Regions from separate parts of the Alteromonas sp. KC3 genome, predicted to be linked through region 1. Evidence: predicted binding sites of a transcription regulator. Region 1 holds the regulator's gene; the other holds the start of a gene.
The links. The regulator FliA, encoded in region 1, starts transcription of late flagellar genes. The targets are predictions, from matches to a motif close to CTAAAGNTNNNNNNNNNNNNGCCGATA.

Region 1 (10,593 bases):
GTTAGTAAACAACAAACTACCATGAGAACGCCATTGGACAATAGGCGATTTCGACGGGTCATCACCTTCAAAGTAGTTCTTGGGAATCGCGGGCGTCTGGCCCGCGGCGATATCTCTAAAATATTCGTCTTTAAGCGTATCTGGGTCGTATTCAGGATGTCCCGTTACAAAAACCATGCGCTTATCATCTGATGCCACAATATAGGCACCCACCTCATCCGACTCTGCCACTACACTCAAACCATCAACACTGTTGTACTGCCAAGTGTCAATATGACCGTAGCGAGAATGTGGTGCGTAAAACGAGGGGTCAAAACCACGTAATAGTTCATTATGAGGGTCATTAACCTGATGCCGATAGACGCCTGAGAACTTTTCTTCGCGAAGCTGTCGCGTGATACCATAAAAGTGATACATGGCAGCATGGGCAGCCCAACATAAATATAGCGTAGAATTCACATGACGTTGTGCCCATTCGAGTATGGTGGTCATGGTATCCCAGTACTTTACTTCTTCATAATCAAGCAGTGCTAACGGAGCCCCGGTTACAATCAAGCCGTCGTATTTCTTATTCGCAACACTTGAAAAGTCATGATAGAAGGCGTCCATATGAGATTGTGGTGTATTTTTGGGCGCTTGATTGTCTATACGAATTAAATCGACATTTATCTGAAGTGGCGTATTAGATAGCAAACGAAGCAACTGTACTTCGGTTTCAATCTTATTTGGCATTAAGTTAAGTATGCCCACTTCAAGAGGTCGAATATCCTGATTTGCCGCTCTATCCATATCCATGGTGAATATATTTTCACCTAACAACACATTTTGTGCGGGCAATTGTTCAGGAATACGTATTGGCATAACAGGCTCCAGTCATAAAACGCTATGACTGTATTGTGACTATTACCAAGAAGATGTCAACATCTTTACGTCTAGACGTCTAAACGCCCTTTTGAAGTAGTATGGTGCTTTATGGCGTTTGTCGATGAACCATCATCAACATTTCCGCTTCGGCACGAGGGATATCACAAGCTTCAATGATTTCATCAATGCTTGCCCCTTGTTTAACGAGTTCGGCTGCTCGCTGATAAAGCCTTAAGGAGGGGTCTTGCAGTTTCTGTTCACGAAGTTGATTTTCTAACTCCGTTTGTTTTTCATCTAACGATTGAAGGTGGCGGGTAATCACTAAACTCCGCGCCTGCGCTTCCGATTGCTGATTATTTGCACTATTAGCGAGGGCTTCAATACGCGATAATTCAGCGCTATGAGATGCAGCCAGGTTATCTAAATCGGCACGAAGACGGTTGTGCTTCACTGTCAAAAACCCAACCATCAACACAAGTATGCCAATGATCACTATCAGAATTAAGTCAATTGCGGTAGGCGCTACAAGCTGCCAATCCATGGGCATAAAACCTTTGAAGAAATGAAAAAAGGCACTAACAGTGTAAGTTAGTGCCTTAAATTACTAAATGTTACTTAGCTCATCCCATTCTTCATCGCTAAGCAGCTTATTCAGGTCAACAAGGATAAGGAGTTCGCCATCGCGGTTGCTCACTCCCTGAATAAATTTAGCGCTTTCTTCAGTGCCAACATTTGGTGCACTGTCGATTTCAGAAGATTTCAGGTAAACCACCTCAGCAACACTATCTACCAAAATACCGACCACTTGCTCGTCAGATTCGATAATGACAATACGTGTGTTATCGGTAATTTCAGTGGGTGGCAACCCAAAGCGGGCGCGTGTGTCAATGACAGTAACCACATTACCGCGCAGGTTAATAATACCTAGCACATAATCAGGTGCACCGGGTACAGGGGCTATTTCGGTATAACGCAATACTTCTTGAACTTGCATTACATTAATACCGTAAGTTTCTTCACCTAAGCGATACGTTACCCATTGAAGGACTTCGTCGTTGCTGTCAGTGGCATTGTTATTTGTACTTTTGTCGCTCATGAACCTGGCTCCCAATACTATGGCGTCTGGTCGTTACTGCCTAAGCCTTTGTTAAGCATAGATATTAATTCTTCAACGTCAATTAACGCGCACATTTTTTCTTTAACCATCCCGGCTAACCAAGGACGCTTACCTGTGGACTCGCGCCATTTAACGTCATCACTTGTTAAACTGACCGTATTAACGAGCTTTTCACTCGCTAATCCCCACGCACTCTCACCTAACATTATAAGATATCGGTAGTTTAGCGATTGTGCGAGGTTTTCGTCATATTTTTCTGGCATTACCCATTTTGCTGAGTCAACAACATTCAGTTTAGACTCTCTGTACAACATTACACCCATAAACCAATCAGGCTTGCCGAATAATGGGCCAATTTTTTCAATCTGATGAATACCTCCAAGTGTAGTCAAAGGTACTGCTAATGTTAAACCTGCAACCTCAAAGAATAACGCTTGGAAATGAGAACCGAGACTATCCTTTAGTGGTATTTTTGCAGGCGCTACATATTCGCCCGCCTTTTCGTCTTCTTGAGAACGCGTTTCAGTGACGGGAACTTGCTCATCACTGTGGCTACTTTCTTGTTCTGGTTCCGCTAAAAATGAGGTAACGTCTTGTACAATTTTCTCTTGCTCGTCATCCACTGTATGAAAGCGCGTGGTAGCGCTTAGTGCCTCTTCGGCCATTTTTTGGGATGCTTGCTCAAGCAATCTAGCCGTACGCGCAGTAACATCTTCCGGTGTTTCTGGCTCTTTTAGTAGGCTATCAAGATATGCCTCCATGACGTCTTCACGGGCAAAAGGCGATTGCTTGGTCATTCTTTGTTACTTCTCCAGCACTTTTAATAATTTTGCATAAGCCGATACACCGCGCGTCTTGGGATACGCCGCCGAAATTGGCAACTGAACTAAGCTTGCATCTCTGAAATGAGTATCAACAGGAATAACACCATGCCAAACCCGCTCGCCATAATCATTCATCAACCGTTTTCTTGATGCCAAAGCCGCGTTGGTGCGCTTATCAAACATCGTTGGAATGATAATGGTATCAAACGTTTTATCTAGTGAACGCCCCATTATTTCCATCGTGCGTATCATTCTATCGAGCCCCTTTAATGCAAGGTACTCGGTCTGCGTTGGCACTATTACCTTATGACAAGCCGCCAACGCATTCACCATCAAGACCCCTAACACTGGAGGGCAATCTATAATGGCTACGTCAAATTCGTTCTCTATTTTAGCGAGTGCTTTTTTCAACACTAGCCCCATTCCCTGCTCGCTCCCCATGGTTCTATCAAGCGTAGCTAGGGCCATGGTTGCAGGTAAGACATAAAGATTGTCGATTTTCGTAGGACTTAAACAGTCCATTACGTTATCGGCGGTTATGTTATTAGATTTAATAAAAATATCGTAAACAGAATGACTTGAAGCTTCAGCGTCGATACCAAAGTAATAGCTTAAGGAAGCATGAGGGTCGGTATCGATCATCAATACCCGCTTGCCTTTTTGCGCAAGCAACCCTCCAAGGCTTACCGTAGTGGTTGTTTTACCTACGCCGCCTTTTTGATTTGCTACCGTCCACACTTTCATGTCTATTATTCCATTACACGCTTGTCTAGCGCATTTCAGATTGTATACAGCTACTTATATCGTCGATATTGATACTCTTAGACGATATATTTTCTACCGCCACAGCTTGAGGCATGCCATATACGACACAAGAATCTTGATCCTGCGCCCAAATGGTCGCCCCTAAACCTTTAAGCGTGCGACAGCCTTCTCTTCCGTCTGCGCCCATGCCTGTTAATATTACGCCAAGTACATCACCGCCATAAGCGCGAGCAATTGAGCTAAACGTTAAGTCAACACTGGGTTTGTAACTTACTTTATCGGCAGCACTGGCTTCGACAATGGTAATCGTTTTGTTTACACCGGCAGATTCAATGATCATTTGCTTGCCACCCGGCGCTAAGTACGCGTGTCCCGGTTTAAGTACATCGCCAGTTTCGGCTTCTTTTACACTTATTTTGCAATTGGAATCTAAACGCTGAGCAAACGCAGACGTGAATGTACCCGGCATATGCTGAACAAGGACAATTGGATAAGGGAAGTCTGCAGGTAGCGGCGACAATACCTTCTGTAACGCGACAGGCCCTCCAGTTGATGCACCTATTGCTAAGCACTTATAGTGCTTGCCGCTTGGCCTTACCGAAGACACCGTTGGCTGTTTTGCCGCGTCTTTACGGCCAGACAACAAACCTGAACTTCTAAAAAAAGCCGGTTTAGGCGCATTTTCTGGAAGGCGTCTTGTTTCTACAGAGCGCATAACAGGGCGTTTAAGACCAACACCGCGTCGCGCAATAAGACGAACTTTTGTACACAATAAACGTGTCGCATCTTTTCGATCTTGCGCGATGTCTTCAAATTTCTTTGGCAGAAAATCGAGTGCCCCCGCTTCTAACGCATCAAGTGTGGCTTGCGCGCCATGATGGGTTAGCGAGGAAAACATCAGTATAGGAGTTGGACGCTTCTCCATAATGGCTTTTACCGCAGAAATTCCATCCATGATCGGCATTTCCACGTCCATTGTTATTACGTCTGGAGTGAGGGTTTCTAACTTCTCGAGCGCATCTCGCCCATTTCTCGCTTCGCCTACTACTTCCAACTCTCTATCGGCATCGAGAATTTCTTTCACTCGACGTCGATAGAAAGTAGAGTCGTCCACGACCAGGACTTTAAAGACCATGGATTACTTTTCCTATTATTACAGCCCTACTTTATGGGCTTACGGGCGTAACGCTTCAGTAGACTCGGTATATCCAAAATAAGTGCAATACCACCATCAGATGTTATTGTCGCACCAGCCATACCCGGCGTGCCCTGTAAGAGCGCATCTAACGGCTTAATAACCACTTCTTCTTGACCAATTAATGCATCAACCACAAAGCCGACTTGCTGCGTTCCAATCTGTACCACAACAACGTGTCCTTTTTCTTTATCGATGTTCTTAGGACCACGAATCAGCCATTCCCCAAGGAAGAACAGCGGAATAGCTTTGGAGCGGACAATCATCGTCAGCTGACCATCAACCGTATTGGTTTTCTTGATGTCCATGTTAATAATTTCATTAACTGCACCAAGCGGTAACGCAAAGGTTTGTTTGCCTACCACAATCATTAAGGTTGGAAGTATGGCTAGAGTAAGCGGTACTTTGATGTCTAATCGCGTACCTTTACCAAGCTGCGAGTCGATATTAACGGTACCGTTTAGTTGGTTAATCTTGGTTTTAACCACATCCATACCCACACCACGGCCCGAAATATCACTAATTTCAGTTTTGGTTGAGAACCCAGGGGCAAAGATAAGATTAAAAGCTTCCACGTCTGACATACGAGCTGCAGCATCTGCATCAAGCACACCGCGGCTTATCGCAATTTCTTTAAGCTTTTCGGGATCCATACCTTTACCATCGTCTTCGATAGTAAGAAGGATGTGATCGCCTTCTTGTGATGCAGACAGCTGAACCGTCCCCATGCGCGGTTTACCGGCCGCTGCGCGGTCATCAGGCATTTCAATACCATGGTCCACTGAGTTTCTCACCAAGTGAACCAACGGATCGGCCAATGCTTCAACCAAGTTCTTATCTAGATCGGTTTCTTCACCAACCAACTCAAGGGTAATTTCTTTCTTGAGGCTTCGAGCGAGGTCGCGTACAACGCGGGGGAATCGACCAAATACCTTTTTGATTGGCTGCATGCGGGTTTTCATCACCGCGCCTTGCAAGTCGCCTGTTACAACATCAAGGTTAGCAATAGCTTTCGACATACTTTCGTCATTGCTATTAATACCCAAACTAATAAGGCGATTTCGAACCAATACCAACTCGCCGACCATATTCATAATTTGATCTAAGCGCTTGGTGTCAACACGCACTGTAGTCTCAGCCGGAGGTGCTGCTGGTGCGGCTTTTTTATCGTCTTTTTTGGGTGCTTCTTTCTTCGCTGCCCCAGCAGGCGCTGGAGCAGGAGCGGCTGCTGCAGCCTTTTGCGGCGCTGGACCAGCCTTAGGTGCTGCTGGCGCTTCGCTTTTCGCTTTGTTAATCGCGTCGGTAGCCGTTTTATCTACCACTGGCTCAGCGGGCGTTGACGATTGTTTGGTAGGACCTTGCCCCGAACCATGCAATTGATCAAGTAGCGCTTCAAACTCGTCGTCAGTAATTTCTTCATCGCTTGATGCAGATACCGGTGCCGCTGGCGCAGGTGCTGATGCAGGTGCTGCATCTTCGCTACCGCCAAATTGACCTTTACCGTGTAAATCGTCAAGAAGCGCTTCGAATTCTTCATCGGTGATGTCATCGCTATCACCGCCTGCGCTTGGTGCAGGTTCAGCGGCTTTCGCTGGCGCTGCCGCTTTTGGTGCAGACTGACCGGGAGCACTTGAACCATGAAGTTCATCTAGCAAGGCTTCGAATTCATCTTCAGTGATTTCATCAATGCCACCACCGTCACTTGACGACGATGTAGGCTCTGACTCTTCAATAACAAGTTCAGGCTCATCCTCAACCTCTGCAGGCTGAGTTGCACTGGGTGCAGTATCGCCAAAGATATTTTCGTCAGGAGATTCTGGGCGACTTAGTTTGTGTAATAAGTCGACAAGATGTGCATCTGCAGGTTCTAGAGGATCACGCGCTTTAACACGTTCAAACATCTCTACCACCACATCGGTGGCCTGCAAAATAATATCCATTAACTCCGGCGTGAGTGTACGTTGCCCGTTTCGCATAACATCGAAAACGTTTTCGGCCCCGTGGCATATTTCAACCAACTCAGTCAGGGATAGAAACCCTGCTCCGCCTTTAACAGTATGGTAGCCGCGGAAAATTGCATTCAGCAAATCCGCGTCTTCTGGATTGTTCTCAAGATCAACGAGCTGTTCTTGTAATTGTTCAAGTATCTCTCCAGCTTCTACTAGAAAGTCCTGTAATATATCCTCGTCAACATCAAACGACATGCGCCCGCTCCCCTAAAAACCTAAGCTAGACAAAAGATCATCTACATCATCTTGGCCAGAAACAACATCATCGCGATTTTCCGCGTCAATAATTGGGCCTTCCGCTTGTACACCATCATTTTTATCGGCCTTAACGCTAGAAGGTTTAGAATGTTCTGAACCGTCGCGCTCGCCAAACATGGTTAACATGTTTACTAGGCTGTCCTCGACTTCTTTTACCAAGTCGATAACGCGGCGAATTACCTGACCAGTTAAATCTTGATAACCCTGTGCCATCAATACTTCTGTCAGTAACTGTGTGAGCTTAGTTGATTGCTCTGCGCTTTCTTCAAGTAAGTTATCTAAATCTGCACAAAGCGCTTTGAACTCGCCTAATTCTATTTGGCGGCTCATTAGCTTTTTCCACTCAGGCATCACTTTCTCGATGCGCTCAGCGAGCGTTTCTGCAATTGGCATGCTCGCTTCTACTGCATCCATAGTAGTATTAGCAGCTTTTTCAGTTTCTTCAATGACGTATGTCAGACGAGACTGTGCATCAGGCATATCTTCGGTCGCAAGATTCTTAATGCGATCGTCAATCTGAAAATTATTGAGCGCATCATGAAGTTGACGCGTCAGTTTTCCTACTTCTGCAAACAGCTCAACATTCTCCTTCATTGAGGCTGCTTCAAGTAGCGCATTGGCTGAAGCGTTGTCACCCTCTTCAAGATAGGCAACAAGTTGTTTAGCTTCGTCCAATGTAATCGGAACGTTTACATTTGGTGACATCCAGTAAACCTCGTTTCTCTGGTGAGCGTCTGGATCAACCTAAACGTTCGAAAATTTTATCCAATTTTTCTTTTAATGTTGCAGCTGTGAAAGGCTTAACTACATAGCCATTTACGCCGGCTTGCGCTGCCGCAACAATTTGTTCTTTCTTGGCTTCAGCAGTAACCATTAGCACAGGCAAATGCTTCAGTTTGTCATCGGCACGAATAGCACGCAGCAAGTCAATTCCTTGCATGCCTGGCATATTCCAATCGGTAACGACAAAGTCAAAGTCGCCTTGCTGTAGCATTGGCAACGCCGTACTTCCGTCATCCGCTTCCTGGATGTTGGAGAAACCCAAGTCTTTAAGTAGGTTTTTGATGATACGTCTCATGGTAGAAAAATCGTCAACCACGAGAATTTTCATACTTTTATCCAAAATAGCCTCCAGTGAGGGGTTAATTGTTATTAATATCTATTCTTCGTCAGCTTGCCACGACTTCATTCGTGATTTGAGTTTTAACATGGCCTGACTGTGAATTTGGCTTACTCTCGATTCACTAACATCAAGTACTTCACCTATTTCTCGTAGGTTTAGCTCTTCATCATAGTATAAAGAAAGCACGATAGCTTCTCGTTCAGGTAATGTTGTAATCGCATGGGCTAACGCCTTTTGGAAAGCACCTTGCATCAAGTCTTCAAGTGGTGCGTCGCTACCCCGATTTTGTTCAGTCGAAATAACGTCCTCAGACACACCTAAATCTTCAATGCCAACCAACTTACCAGCATTTACTTCATTCAACATTTGATGATAGTCCTGCAAACTCACATTGAGTTTAGCAGCAATATCAGAATCTCTGGCATCGCGTCCAGTCTCGCCTTCTACTTGCGAAATGGCTTCTGTTATCGCGCGACCGTTGCGATGCACTGACCGCGGCGTCCAATCGCCTTTTCGAATCTCGTCCAGCATAGCACCGCGGATACGAATACCCGCAAAGGTTTCAAAGCTCGCACCTTTCGAGCCGTCAAAATTGCGAGCAGCTTCTAATAAACCAATCATGCCTGATTGAATTAAATCGTCAACAAGTACACTAGCGGGCAAACGCGCCATCAAGTGATGAGCGATACGTTTAACCAAAGGCGCATGTCGTTCGACTAACTGCGACTTATCGGTTTGTTGTTGATAAGCTGCTGCCTTGCTATTCAACGCTGATTTCCTACTGCTTTCTCTGCAACCAACTGTTCAATGAAAAACTCTAAATGACCACCTGGCTGAGCCGGGATTGGCCATGACAATGCCTTGTTAGCCAGTTGAGTAATTGCAACGGCAGCAGGCGAACCTGGGTAGGCATCGACGATAGCGGTTTGTTTGCGTACCGCTTTACGAATATTTTCATCAAACGGGACAGTTGCCACTAATTCTAGTGCAACATCCAAAAATCGACCTGTTACTTTACTTAATTTACTAAACAGCTCTTGCCCTTCCCGCACGTCGCGCACCATATTGGCGACCACTTTAAATCGAAACACACCGTGTTCGCGATTCAAAATTTTGATCAGCGCGTAAGCGTCAGTTAATGATGTAGGCTCGTCGCACACTACAACCATAATATCCTGCGACGCTTTAGAAAAGCTTAATACCATGTCTGAGATACCCGCTGCGGTATCGACGATGAGAACATCAATTTGTGAACGTAATTCACTAAAGGCGCGTATTAAACCCGCATGCTGAGTAGGTGATAACTCTGCCATTGACTGTGTACCCGATGTCGCTGGCGCAATCTTGATTCCATGCGGACCAGTGACGAGTACCTCATCAAGCGTGCATTCACCCGATAATACGTGAGAAAGATTTTTCTCGACGCGAAGACCTAACATCACATCGACATTAGCCAGACCTAAGTCTGCATCGAGAACCATTACACGCTTACCCTGCTTAGCCATAGCAATGGCGGTGTTTAGTGTAATATTTGTTTTACCGACGCCACCTTTACCTCCGGTGACGGCAATAACTTTGATTAACCTTGATTGCTTCATTTTTCTTAAGCTACTCGCTTGGTCGTCAATCATACTGCTTATGCTGTTTTAATGGCGTTGTTACTACTAGTATGATTCAAACCGTACTTTTTATAAAGCTTTGCAGCAGCAGAAACCAAAGATTTTGCTTCTGCAATCTTAATGTCTTCTGGTACTTTTTGCCCATCGGTGACATAACTAACCGGTAACTGGTACTCAACTGCAGCACTAAGCACCTCTCCTAAAGAGTAGCACTCATCTAACTTTGTGAAAATACAGCCACTTAGTTCAATTTCATCATACGCTTTAATTATTCTCTGCAGTGCAGGATATTGTGTATTTGCCTGCGCTACCAAATATTTTTTCACTTGTGGCATTTGACCATTGTCAAATTGCTTAATTTGTTTAATCAAACGGCTATCTCGCTGACTAAACCCTGCTGTATCAATCAATACTAGACGCTTGTGACGCAGTTGGAAAAGTAAATCTGCTAACTCTTCGCTGGTTTGTGCTTTTCTTACTGTACAGCCAATTATCTTTCCGTAAGTAGCCAGTTGTTCAAACGCAGCTATTCTGTACGTATCAATGGTGATCATTGCCACTGATTCTGGGCCATACTTTTGGGCATATCGCGCAGCCAATTTTGCTACCGTGGTTGTCTTTCCCGTTCCAGTAGGACCCACCAATGCAACAGCGCCTTGTGCGGTAAGTATATCGTTACCTGTTACATTTATGCGATTAGCCAATAGGTTAAGAAGGTAAACCCACGCTTCGCGCTCATTGTAGTGAGCAGGCGTGTAATTTATTAGCTGAGTCGCAAGCGCATGACTTAAGCCCATATCGGTTAAACGCGTTATCAAA
Region 2 (10,593 bases), 1.8 Mb from region 1:
CCGACGCGAATACGTCACTCAATGCGGCACAAAATTATAAGCTGAAAACCATTTGTGACAAATTGCAGCTTAAAGAGAGCGACCACCTAATTGAGATTGGTACGGGCTGGGGCGGTCTTGCCGTCTATGCAGCTAAACACTATGGCTGCAAAGTAACCACAACCACTATTTCAGAAGAACAACATGCGTGGGCACAAGAATGGATCGCCCGTGAAGGCCTATCAGACCGCGTTACCTTGCTGAAAAAAGACTACCGATTATTAGAAGGCAAATACGACAAGCTTGTCTCTATTGAAATGATTGAAGCGGTAGGCAAACAGTTCTTAGGTAACTTTTTCGAAAAATGCTCATCGCTTTTAAAAGATAATGGCCTGATGCTACTACAGTCTATTACCATTGATGATAGACGTTATGATAGCTACTCAAACAGCGTGGATTTTATTCAAAAGTACATTTTTCCAGGCGGCTTTTTACCATCGCAATATCAATTAAATGCCCATTTGAAAAAGCATACCGATATGATGATAAGAGATTTACATGATATTGGTATTGATTACGCAATGACATTGAATCATTGGTATGAAGCGTTTATATCAGCTAAAGACGAACTGCTAAAAGACGGTTATGACGAGCGCTTTATGCGTATGTGGACTTACTACTTGAAATATTGCGAAGGTGGGTTCCTTGAGCGCACGATAAGTACTGTACAACTTGTGGTGTCAAAACCACAGTTTAGAGCAACGCTCGCTCGCTAGTAACAATCTATATTCTACACAAAAAACGGCGCTGAAAATGCGCCGTTTTTGATTGTGCTCAATGAATTACTACTGCTTATTCATCTACGACTGAGATGGGCTTTGAGAGCATGGGCTTGCCTTGATTGATATTGATTTCTACCCGCCTATTTTTGGCCCTATCTTGAGCTGTAGTTGCATTTTCAACAACGGGAGCAGTATCGGCTTTGCCCACTACAGACATTCGACTCTCATCAAAACCAGGCGCAGTGCGCATAGCCTCAGCAACCGCAACAGCACGCTGTGCTGACAAGTCCCAATTTGAACGATAAAGCTCATTGGCAATATGCTGCCCATCGCTATGTCCGGAAATTTCTATTTCGCCGGGTACATCGGCCAACAGTACACCAATCTTTCTTAAAACAGGTTGGAATTGTGGCTGTAAGAATGCAGAGCCTGCTGAGAAGGAACCATTTTCCTGAATACGTATGGTGATCTGCTGTCCCAACGACTCCATTTCTATAGAGCCATCCAAAATCTGCTTTTGAAGCTGCTGTGCAATTTTCTTCATCAATTCTGCAGTTTGTGTTTGTTCAGAGCTTTGTTCTGCCGACGATGCTGACTCATTGGCAGTTTGCTGAGATTGACCGCCACGTTGTTCACCGCGTTGCTTCTGACGACCACCTGCCGAGTCTTCATCGCCTGCTTGAAACTCTAACATCTGCTGTGTCATTTCAATGGTCTGCTGCTGAATAGATTCAATTGGCGTTGGGTCAGGTTTACCCGGTCTAAACTCCATGGCGATAACACTTGTTCCTTTCGGAATGTCTTTAACCTCAATTTTATTTTGCACACCAAAGGCGAACTTCATTGAGCCCGCAATTTGCTTAAACTTGAGGACATCCATTTCGGAGAATGACAGAAGTAACACGAAGAAGCACATCAGCAGAGACATAAGGTCTGCAAATGTTCCCATCCAAGCGGGCAGCCCCTCGGGGGGGCATTTTGGGCATTCTTCTTCGGCCATTATTCTTCCTCGGCAGCACCGCGTTTGCTAGCTGCAAGATAGTTCTTCAAAACACCTTCAATTACACGTGGATTTTGACCATCAGCAATACCGACAATACCGTCTAATACGAGACTCTGATTGAGCTTTTCCTCACCTGCGCGTACAGCAAGTTTAAATGCAATAGGTAAACACACTACGTTGGCAAAGAAGGCACCATATAGCGTAGTCAAAAGTGCTACCGCCATTGCAGGGCCGATAGCCTTGGGGTCATCCATGTTAGACAGCATGGCCACAAGACCAATTAGGGTACCTATCATCCCCATTGCTGGCGCTACGTCTCCCATACCTTTGAAGATAGATGCGCCGAAGTCATGCCGTTCGCTTGTCATTGCGATGTCTTTGGATAAGGTTGCACGAACCACTTCAATATCGTGTCCGTCAACTAGCATGTCTACGCCTTTTTGCATAAATTCATTCGATATCTCAGCTTCTTCGAGTGCTAGAAACCCACCTTTACGCGCCGCATCTGCCATTTCTACGATTTTTTCGATAAGCTCTTCTGGCGACTCAATTTTGAACATAAAGGCCTTACCCGCCACCTTACCTGCGCCAAAGAATTGGCCAAGGGTAAACTGAGATAAGACTACGAATAAGGTTCCACCGAAAACGATAAGTATAGATTGCACGTCTATGAACATGCTCATGCTGCCGCCTAATATCATAGCCATTACTATGAAACCGATGGCGCCCAACATACCTATGACGGTTGCTAAATCCACTCACTCTTCCTCATTTATGTGCAGACAGTGCTATTGATGTACATGTATTCTATCGGCAAAGTATTAAAATACTAAAACGACATTATTGAAAAATATCACATTTATTTCAGTGTGGTAGCAATTTGCAAAAGGAATGCAACGCTGATTGCGTTAAACAATGTTTCGCATTACCACCTATTTTGAGGACTATAGCACATTTAATTTGGTACGCCCTTTTACCTTTCACAGCCCACTGAGTTTACCGATTGTTCGATTTTTGCATCGTTATAGGCAATATACGGACAAACCATTTGACCCATGTGCACCCCTCAGTTAATGTGCGCGTACATGTAATTTGGCCACAAAATTGAGTGAATTTTATGACGACTGAAAAAGACGCAACTTCTTTTGAAGAAACCCTTGCGGAATTAGAAGCCATCGTGAACGATATGGAAAACGGTGACTTGCCACTCAATGTAGCATTGGAAAAGTTCGAACGCGGAATCGCATTATCTCGCCAAGGCCAAAAGTCGCTTGAAAATGCTGAGCAAAAAGTAAAGATACTGCTTAGCGAGCAAGGTAACGACACGTTAAAAACGCTTCCTGAAAGTGAACAACCTTAAATCGTTCATTTTTAACTAACAGGTAATCTATGAATTTTTCTGCTTTGCATCAGCAAGTGAAACAACAGACTGATGCATCTCTTCTTACACTAATTGACGAGTTACCCGATTACGCTCCGCGACTAAAAGACGCAATGCGTCACGCGTTGCTCGCCGGCGGTAAGCGCATGCGTCCGCTTCTTGTTCAGGTAGTGGGCAACACGCTAGACGTGCCAAAGAAAGACCAAATGGCGATTAGTATGGCCATCGAGTGTATTCATGCGTATTCCTTAGTGCACGATGATCTGCCAGCCATGGACGACGATGACCTGCGCCGCGGCATGCCTACCTGTCATATTGCCTTTGACGAAGCCACGGCAATTCTTGCTGGTGATGCGCTCCAGTCACTTGCTTTTAGTGTGCTAGCAGATGCGCCACTTAGCAATTATGCACAAACTAAGCGCAGTAACTTGCTTTCTATTCTTGCAAAAAGTGCTGGCTATTTGGGCATGTGTGGTGGCCAGGCGATAGACCTGGCAAGTACGGGCAAAACCATTTCACTCGAAGAATTAAAACAGCTGCATAAATTAAAAACAGGTGCGCTGTTGAAAGCGTGTATAGAAATGATAGCTACAGTGAGCGAAGACCTTACTGTGCAAGCTCAGGCCGATTTAATGGCATACGCGGCTGATATAGGTCTGGCATTTCAAGTTCAAGACGATATTCTTGACGTTGAAGGCAGTAGTGAGCAGTTAGGAAAACCTGCAGGCTCAGATCAGGCACTTGGCAAGAACACGTTTCCCGCCAAGTTGGGCCTAGATGGCGCCAAGCAAGAGTTAGAAGTTCTTCATAATAATGCACTTCAAGCCTTGTCGCGTTTACCCTACAATACAGACAGTTTAATTGCGTTTAGCGAGCTTTTGGTAAAACGCGACCACTAGCCACGCGCCATGTTGAAAAAGATAATAAGTACATGAGTTTAGATCTCCAACATTACCCAACGCTTGCGCTTGCGCAAACACCAGAAAAGCTGAGACAGCTGCCTCAAGACAAGCTGCGCGAGTTAGCTGATGAGTTGCGTGAATATTTACTTAATTGCGTAAGCCAAACAAGTGGCCATTTTGCCTCAGGCTTAGGTACAGTCGAATTAACGGTGGCGCTGCACTACGTGTATAACACGCCATTCGACCGATTATTGTGGGATGTTGGGCACCAGGCCTACCCACACAAAATTCTCACCGGTCGTGCAGAGCGCATGAGCACAATCCGTCAAAAAGATGGACTGCATCCCTTTCCATGGCCTCCAGAGAGCGATTATGACACCTTTGCAGTGGGTCATTCGTCTACCTCAATTAGTGCAGCCCTGGGAATGGCGGTTGCCGCGGAAAAAGAAGGCAAAGACCGCAAAGTAGTTGCCGTTATTGGCGATGGCGCTATGACAGCAGGTATGGCATTTGAAGCGCTGAACCACGCTGGCGATATCAAAAAAGATATGGTTGTGGTGCTTAATGACAACGAAATGTCGATTTCTGAGAATGTAGGTGCATTAAATAGTCATTTGGCTAGATTACTCACCGGTAATTTCTTTAACTCTATTCGTGATGGTGGCAAAAGGCTGCTAAGTAATGTGCCGCCTATTAAAGAGTTCGCCAGCCGTGCTGAAGAGCACTTAAAAGGCATGGTAGTACCTGGTACCATTTTTGAAGAATTAGGTTTTAACTATATCGGCCCAATTGACGGCCATGATGTTAACGCTGTTGTCGATACCTTGCGCAATATGCGTAAATTTGAAGGCCCTCAGTTGCTGCATGTAGTAACTAAAAAAGGAAAAGGCTATGCCGTAGCCGAACAGGATCCTATCAAGTTTCATGCTGTGCCTAAATTCAACCCTGCTGATAATGCGCTTCCTAAATCAAAACCTTCAGCCCCTACCTATTCGGCTATTTTTGGTAAGTGGTTATGTGATATGGCAGCCCAAGATCCTAAGTTGATGGCTGTTACCCCCGCGATGCGCGAAGGCTCAGGAATGGTTGAGTTCTCGCAGCGATTCCCAGACCAATACTTTGATGTTGCCATCGCAGAGCAGCACGCCGTCACGTTCGGTGCAGGATTAGCAAAAGATGGCATGAACGCGGTTGTAGCAATTTACTCTTCATTTTTACAACGCGCTTATGATCAGCTAATTCATGATGTCGCCATTCAAGATTTACCTGTGTTATTCGCGATTGATAGAGCGGGCATTGTTGGCGCTGATGGCCCAACCCACCAGGGCGCATTTGATATCGCCTTTTTACGCTGTATCCCTAACATGGTGGTTATGGCCCCTGCGGACGAAAATGAATGCAGACAAATGCTCTATACAGGCCACAAGCTTCAAAAACCAGCAGCGGTGCGTTATCCGCGTGGCGCTGGTATGGGCATTACACCAGATGAGGAAATGACAGCGCTTGAGATTGGTAAATCTCGTCTGATACGTTCATCAAGTGTGGATGATGGCAAGCGCGTCGCTATTTTAAATTTTGGTTGTTTATTACCTTATGCAATAGAAGCGGCTGAAGAATGCAATGCCACGGTTATTGATATGCGCTTTGTGAAGCCGTTAGACGGCGAAGCTGTAATGAATGCGGCCAGTGAACACGATGCACTCATAACGCTAGAAGACGGCTGCATCATGGGTGGAGCGGGCAGCGCAGTACTGGAACATTTGCAACAAAACGGCGTATTGAAGCCAGTGAAGATGTTAGGGCTGCCTGATAGCTTTATTTTGCAAGGTACGCAGCAAGAAATGTATAACGTGCATGGTTTGGATACCAAGGGTATCGTTAGCGCAATACAGGAACTCACGAAATAAAGCGAGTTCACTAAGTTCCTATTCAAGCATATACAAAAAGCCCGCAAACGCGGGCTTTTTTATATTAGGTAAGTGTGGGGTTACACGCTTATATAAACTGCAGTGACGCAGGCCAAAACCACATTAATAGATGTAAACATCCGCAAGCCATAGCACCAGCAATTAAATCGTCTAACATGATACCTGTACCGCCGTGTAAGCGTTTATCAATGATACCTATTGGCCAAGGCTTTAAAATATCAAACAAACGAAATAAGACGAATCCAATCACTAAAGTAGACAGCGAGATTGGGACAAGCAGAAATGTCACAAACATGCCCGCTATTTCATCCCACACGATAGAACCATGATCGTGCACTTGCATATCATCTGCAGTTTTGCCGCAAAGATATATACCAACAATAGAAAATATAAGTGTGAGCGCGACGAACGAAATAATCGATACATTGGCACATAAAACAAGCAAAGGGATTGCTGCTAATGAGCCAAACGTACCTGGCATAAAAGGCACTAGACCACTACCAAAGCCAAGAGCCAGAAAATGTACCGGATTCTTCATACTGACTCTGGCGCGATACTCTGCTTGCATAGTGGTTTCTCTTATTTAGCGTAGTACTTAAAGTTTACATTGTGCAGCCTAAAAGCTGTGCTCGTAACCTGAAGGATTGGTAGGCGTATATTTTACGTTGTCTTTAAGCAAACTAAGCGAACCAGACTGCCCCGTTAACTGTCCAATACAAGTAGCCTTTACATTGGTACTCGCCAAAGATGTTTCAAGACTGCCACGCTGCTCTTCACCAACAGTAAAAATGAGCTCATAGTCATCGCCAGCCGATAATGCGTACTCAATGGCTTGCTCTGGTGAAACTGCACTAGTAAGTGCTCTGGATAACGGTAACCTGTCGACATGCACATTTGCACCGCAATTTGACGCATTAAGAATATGGCCTAAATCAGAGATCAGCCCATCTGAGACATCAATGCACGATGTTGCAATACGGCGTATAGCTGTACCTACAGCCACACGTGGTGTGGGAAAGTAATGACGATTTATTAACACGTCTTTCGCTTCACCTGCCACTTCAATATTGTTCTGCAGAATATCCAGACCTGCACCTGCATCACCCAAAGTTCCCGTTACATAAACCCAATCACCAGGCTTAGCACCACTTCGCGTTAACTCAGAGCCAGGTGGGATGAAGCCTTGGGCAGTAATGGTCATTGCCATAGGCCCTTTAACGGTGTCACCACCAATTAACTGAACTGAGTAGTATTGAGTAAGCTCATGTAACCCACTGACAAAGTCGTCAAGCCAAGGCTCATTCACTTCAGGCAAAGACAACGACAAACTAATCCAAGCTGGCTCGGCGCCCATGGCAGCCAAATCACTTAAGTTTACGGCAACCGTTTTGTAAGCTACCGATTTGGCAGGTGCATCTTTTAAGAAGTGTACGCCAGCTACCAGTGTATCTGTGGTAACAGCGAGTTGTTGATTTTCTGGAACCGTTGTTACAGCACAATCATCACCAATACCAATAACAACATCTTTGCGTTTGTGGCCACTGTTTGAGAAATAGCGGCCGATAAGATCGAATTCTTTCACGATAATTTTTAAACCCATTTAGCGGCAATCCTTGCCGCCACGGTAAGGTTAGTCGCGCTCATCTTTGCGCAATGTGCGCACAGCTTTATCCAATGCGCCATTAATGAACTTATGACTTTCTTCGGCACCAAAAGCCTTAGCAAGTTCAATCGCTTCATTAATAATTACGCGATAAGGCACATCGATGCGCTCTGTCAGCTCTAGTGTCGCAATGCGAAGAATGGCTTTTTCAATAGCGTCCAGTTCTTCAGGCAAACGGCCTAAGTAAGGCTTGATTGTCGCATCAAGATTGCTTGCATTGTGTGCTACACCACGCAACAAAGCTTGAAAATACGCCATATCCACCTTTTGCATGTCATTACTGGTTGCTAATGCCAGTTCAACTTGCTGGATATCGTTGTGACTCATTTGCCATGAATAGACGCCTTGTAGGGCTAATTCACGGGCTTTACGACGAGCTGAAACTTTCACTTAATGTTTACCTTAAAGCTTTTCAACAGCATCGATTACGTTAACCATTTCAAGCGCGCCTAGTGCAGCTTCTGCACCTTTGTTACCCGCTTTGGTCCCTGAACGTTCGATTGCTTGTTCAATTGAATCTGTTGTAATCACGCCAAATGATACTGGCACACCGTACTCTAGTGATACTTGCGCAAGACCTTTATTACATTCGCCAGCAACAAAATCGAAATGCGGCGTGCCGCCTCGAATAACTGCACCTAGCGCGATGATGGCATCAAATGACTTTTTCTCGGCGAGCTTCTTAGCCACTACAGGTAACTCGTAAGCACCAGGTACACGTACTAGCGTGATATCATCATCACTTACTTCACCGTGACGCTCTAGCGTGTCTAATGCACCTTCTAGTAAGCTTTCTACAACAAAGCTATTAAAGCGTGATACTACGATAGCAAACTTCTTACCGGTTGCTCTGATATTACCTTCAATTACCTGCATGGTTTCATTCCTCGAGAAAAAACGGCGCGAAGTATACCACAACTACGCCCAAACTAAATCGATTGTTTATTTAACTTTAACTATTCATCAAGTACTAGCTGCGCGCACTTTGGTGTGGAGGGGGCATGTCCATCGCAAACCCTCCACCGCATGGATGCGGTGGCGGAGCGTACATGGATGTATTCATTGCGTGTTTGCGATGGACATGCCCCCTCCACGCTCTTAAATAGTGCGATCTGCGGTACTAGTCGTGAACGTACTCCACGACTTCAAGGCCATAACCTGACAAGGCGTGATATTTAATGGGTTTGCTCAACAAGCGCATTTTGTGCACGCCCATCGATGCTAGAATTTGGCTACCAACGCCGATAGTGCGTGATGAGCCTTGCCAGTCTGCACCAGTAGGACGCTCACCTCTATCTTCAGCTGCAAAGCGACGTACTTGATGTTCAATATGTTCTTCCTTACCTAACAGTACCAACACACCGCCTTCTTCTGATATTTTGCGCATGCCATCAGCAAGCGTCATCGAGCGATGAATACCGCGGGTCGAGCCGAGAAGATCACTAAAGGTATTGTGAAGGTGAACACGTACTAACGTTGGCTCATCTTCTTTGATGTCACCTTTTTTCAATGCAAAATGCAGTTGGTTATCAATACTGTCTTTAAATGTGTGAAGTTCAAAGTCGCCATATTCGGTTGGCATATTACATTGTGCCACTTTCTCGATAGTGGTTTCGTTTAAGTTTCTATATTCGATAAGATCGGCAATAGTACCAATTTTAAGATTGTGCTTTTCGGCGAACTTCTCCAGCTCAGGGCGGCGCGCCATGGTGCCATCTTCATTAAGAATTTCTACAATCACGCCTGCAGGCTCAAGCCCTGCCAATCGCGGTAAATCAACCCCAGCTTCAGTGTGGCCAGCGCGATTTAACACACCACCATCTTTGGCAATAAGTGGGAAGATATGCCCAGGCTGAACAATGTCAGTAGCTTTAGCGTCTTTAGCAACCGCTGCAAGTATTGTCGTAGCGCGATCTGCCGCAGAAATACCAGTCGTTACCCCCGTAGCAGCTTCAATCGAAACCGTGAAATTAGTAGAAAACTGCGCTTCGTTTTTATCTACCATTAGCGGTAAATTCAGTGTTCGGCAGCGTTCTTGCGTCATTGGCAAACACACTAGGCCGCGTGCATGGGTAACCATGAAGTTTATGGCTTCAGGGGTGACATGCTCAGCCGCCATAATCAGATCGCCTTCATTTTCGCGATCTTCATCATCCATCAGAATAACCATCTTGCCCTGACGAATGTCTTCGATAATTTCTTGTGTAGTGTTAAATGCCATAATTTGTGCTTCTTGTAGGGTTATCTTTTTAAAAATCCGTTCTCGGCTAAAAATGCCATATCAATGCCTTTGCTTTTCGGTTCAGCCGCTTTGTCACCTAGCATTAACCGCTCTAAGTATCGTGCGATAACATCTACTTCAAGGTTAACTGCTGTACCGACTTTATACGTGCCCATAATCGTTTCTTTTAATGTATGTGGAATGATCCACAACATAAATTCAGCGCCATTAACTTCATTAACCGTAAGGCTAATCCCATCAACGGTTATACTGCCCTTGTGCGCAATATACTTGGCAAGATCTTCGGGTGCTTTCACCCAAAATTCTATGTAGTCGGCGTGTTTAATGATTTGAGTTACTGTACCAACACCATCGACGTGACCAGAAACAATATGTCCACCAAATCTGTCAGTTGGACGCATTGCCTTTTCCAAATTAACAGTAGAACCCGATGAATAATGCGCAAACCCCGTCAATTTGATGGTTTCTGCTGAAACGTCTGCACAGTAGAAGTCTTTGCCCATATCTGTAACAGTTAGACACACACCGTTAGTGGCAATGCTGTCTCCAAGCGCCACATCAGACATGTCTAAGGTAGGTGACGATACAGTAAGGCGGATGTCATTTCCGCGGTTATCCAACTTCTGGATAGTGCCTAGCGCCTGAATAATTCCGGTAAACATAGATTTCCTCTTAAGCGAAGTTAGCGTGTTGTGTTGCTAACATCTGGACGG

Region 2: the regulator FliA is predicted to act here: its motif matches at 2,573-2,599, upstream of pomA (flagellar motor protein PomA).

Annotation. Positions count from the first base shown of each region.
Region 1 covers NZ_AP024235.1:1,165,510-1,176,102, reverse strand. Annotated here, with positions in the region: gene metA (homoserine O-acetyltransferase MetA) at 1-861, opposite strand, end outside; gene JN178_RS05225 (DUF2802 domain-containing protein) at 971-1,405, opposite strand; gene JN178_RS05220 (chemotaxis protein CheW) at 1,469-1,960, opposite strand; gene JN178_RS05215 (chemotaxis protein CheW) at 1,978-2,778, opposite strand; gene JN178_RS05210 (ParA family protein) at 2,785-3,549, opposite strand; gene JN178_RS05205 (protein-glutamate methylesterase/protein-glutamine glutaminase) at 3,575-4,705, opposite strand; gene JN178_RS05200 (chemotaxis protein CheA) at 4,732-6,969, opposite strand; gene JN178_RS05195 (protein phosphatase CheZ) at 6,982-7,737, opposite strand; gene cheY (chemotaxis response regulator CheY) at 7,772-8,155, opposite strand; gene JN178_RS05185 (RNA polymerase sigma factor FliA) at 8,192-8,923, opposite strand; gene JN178_RS05180 (MinD/ParA family protein) at 8,920-9,786, opposite strand; gene flhF (flagellar biosynthesis protein FlhF) at 9,792-10,593, opposite strand, start outside.
Region 2 covers NZ_AP024235.1:2,980,532-2,991,124, forward strand. Annotated here, with positions in the region: gene JN178_RS13255 (SAM-dependent methyltransferase) at 1-755, shown strand, start outside; gene JN178_RS13260 (flagellar motor protein MotB) at 832-1,761, opposite strand; gene pomA (flagellar motor protein PomA) at 1,761-2,522, opposite strand; gene JN178_RS13270 (exodeoxyribonuclease VII small subunit) at 2,882-3,124, shown strand; gene JN178_RS13275 (farnesyl diphosphate synthase) at 3,154-4,044, shown strand; gene dxs (1-deoxy-D-xylulose-5-phosphate synthase) at 4,077-5,954, shown strand; gene JN178_RS13285 (phosphatidylglycerophosphatase A family protein) at 6,043-6,543, opposite strand; gene thiL (thiamine-phosphate kinase) at 6,592-7,557, opposite strand; gene nusB (transcription antitermination factor NusB) at 7,606-8,028, opposite strand; gene ribH (6,7-dimethyl-8-ribityllumazine synthase) at 8,041-8,514, opposite strand; gene ribBA (bifunctional 3,4-dihydroxy-2-butanone-4-phosphate synthase/GTP cyclohydrolase II) at 8,759-9,859, opposite strand; gene JN178_RS13310 (riboflavin synthase) at 9,880-10,542, opposite strand; gene ribD (bifunctional diaminohydroxyphosphoribosylaminopyrimidine deaminase/5-amino-6-(5-phosphoribosylamino)uracil reductase RibD) at 10,563-10,593, opposite strand, start outside.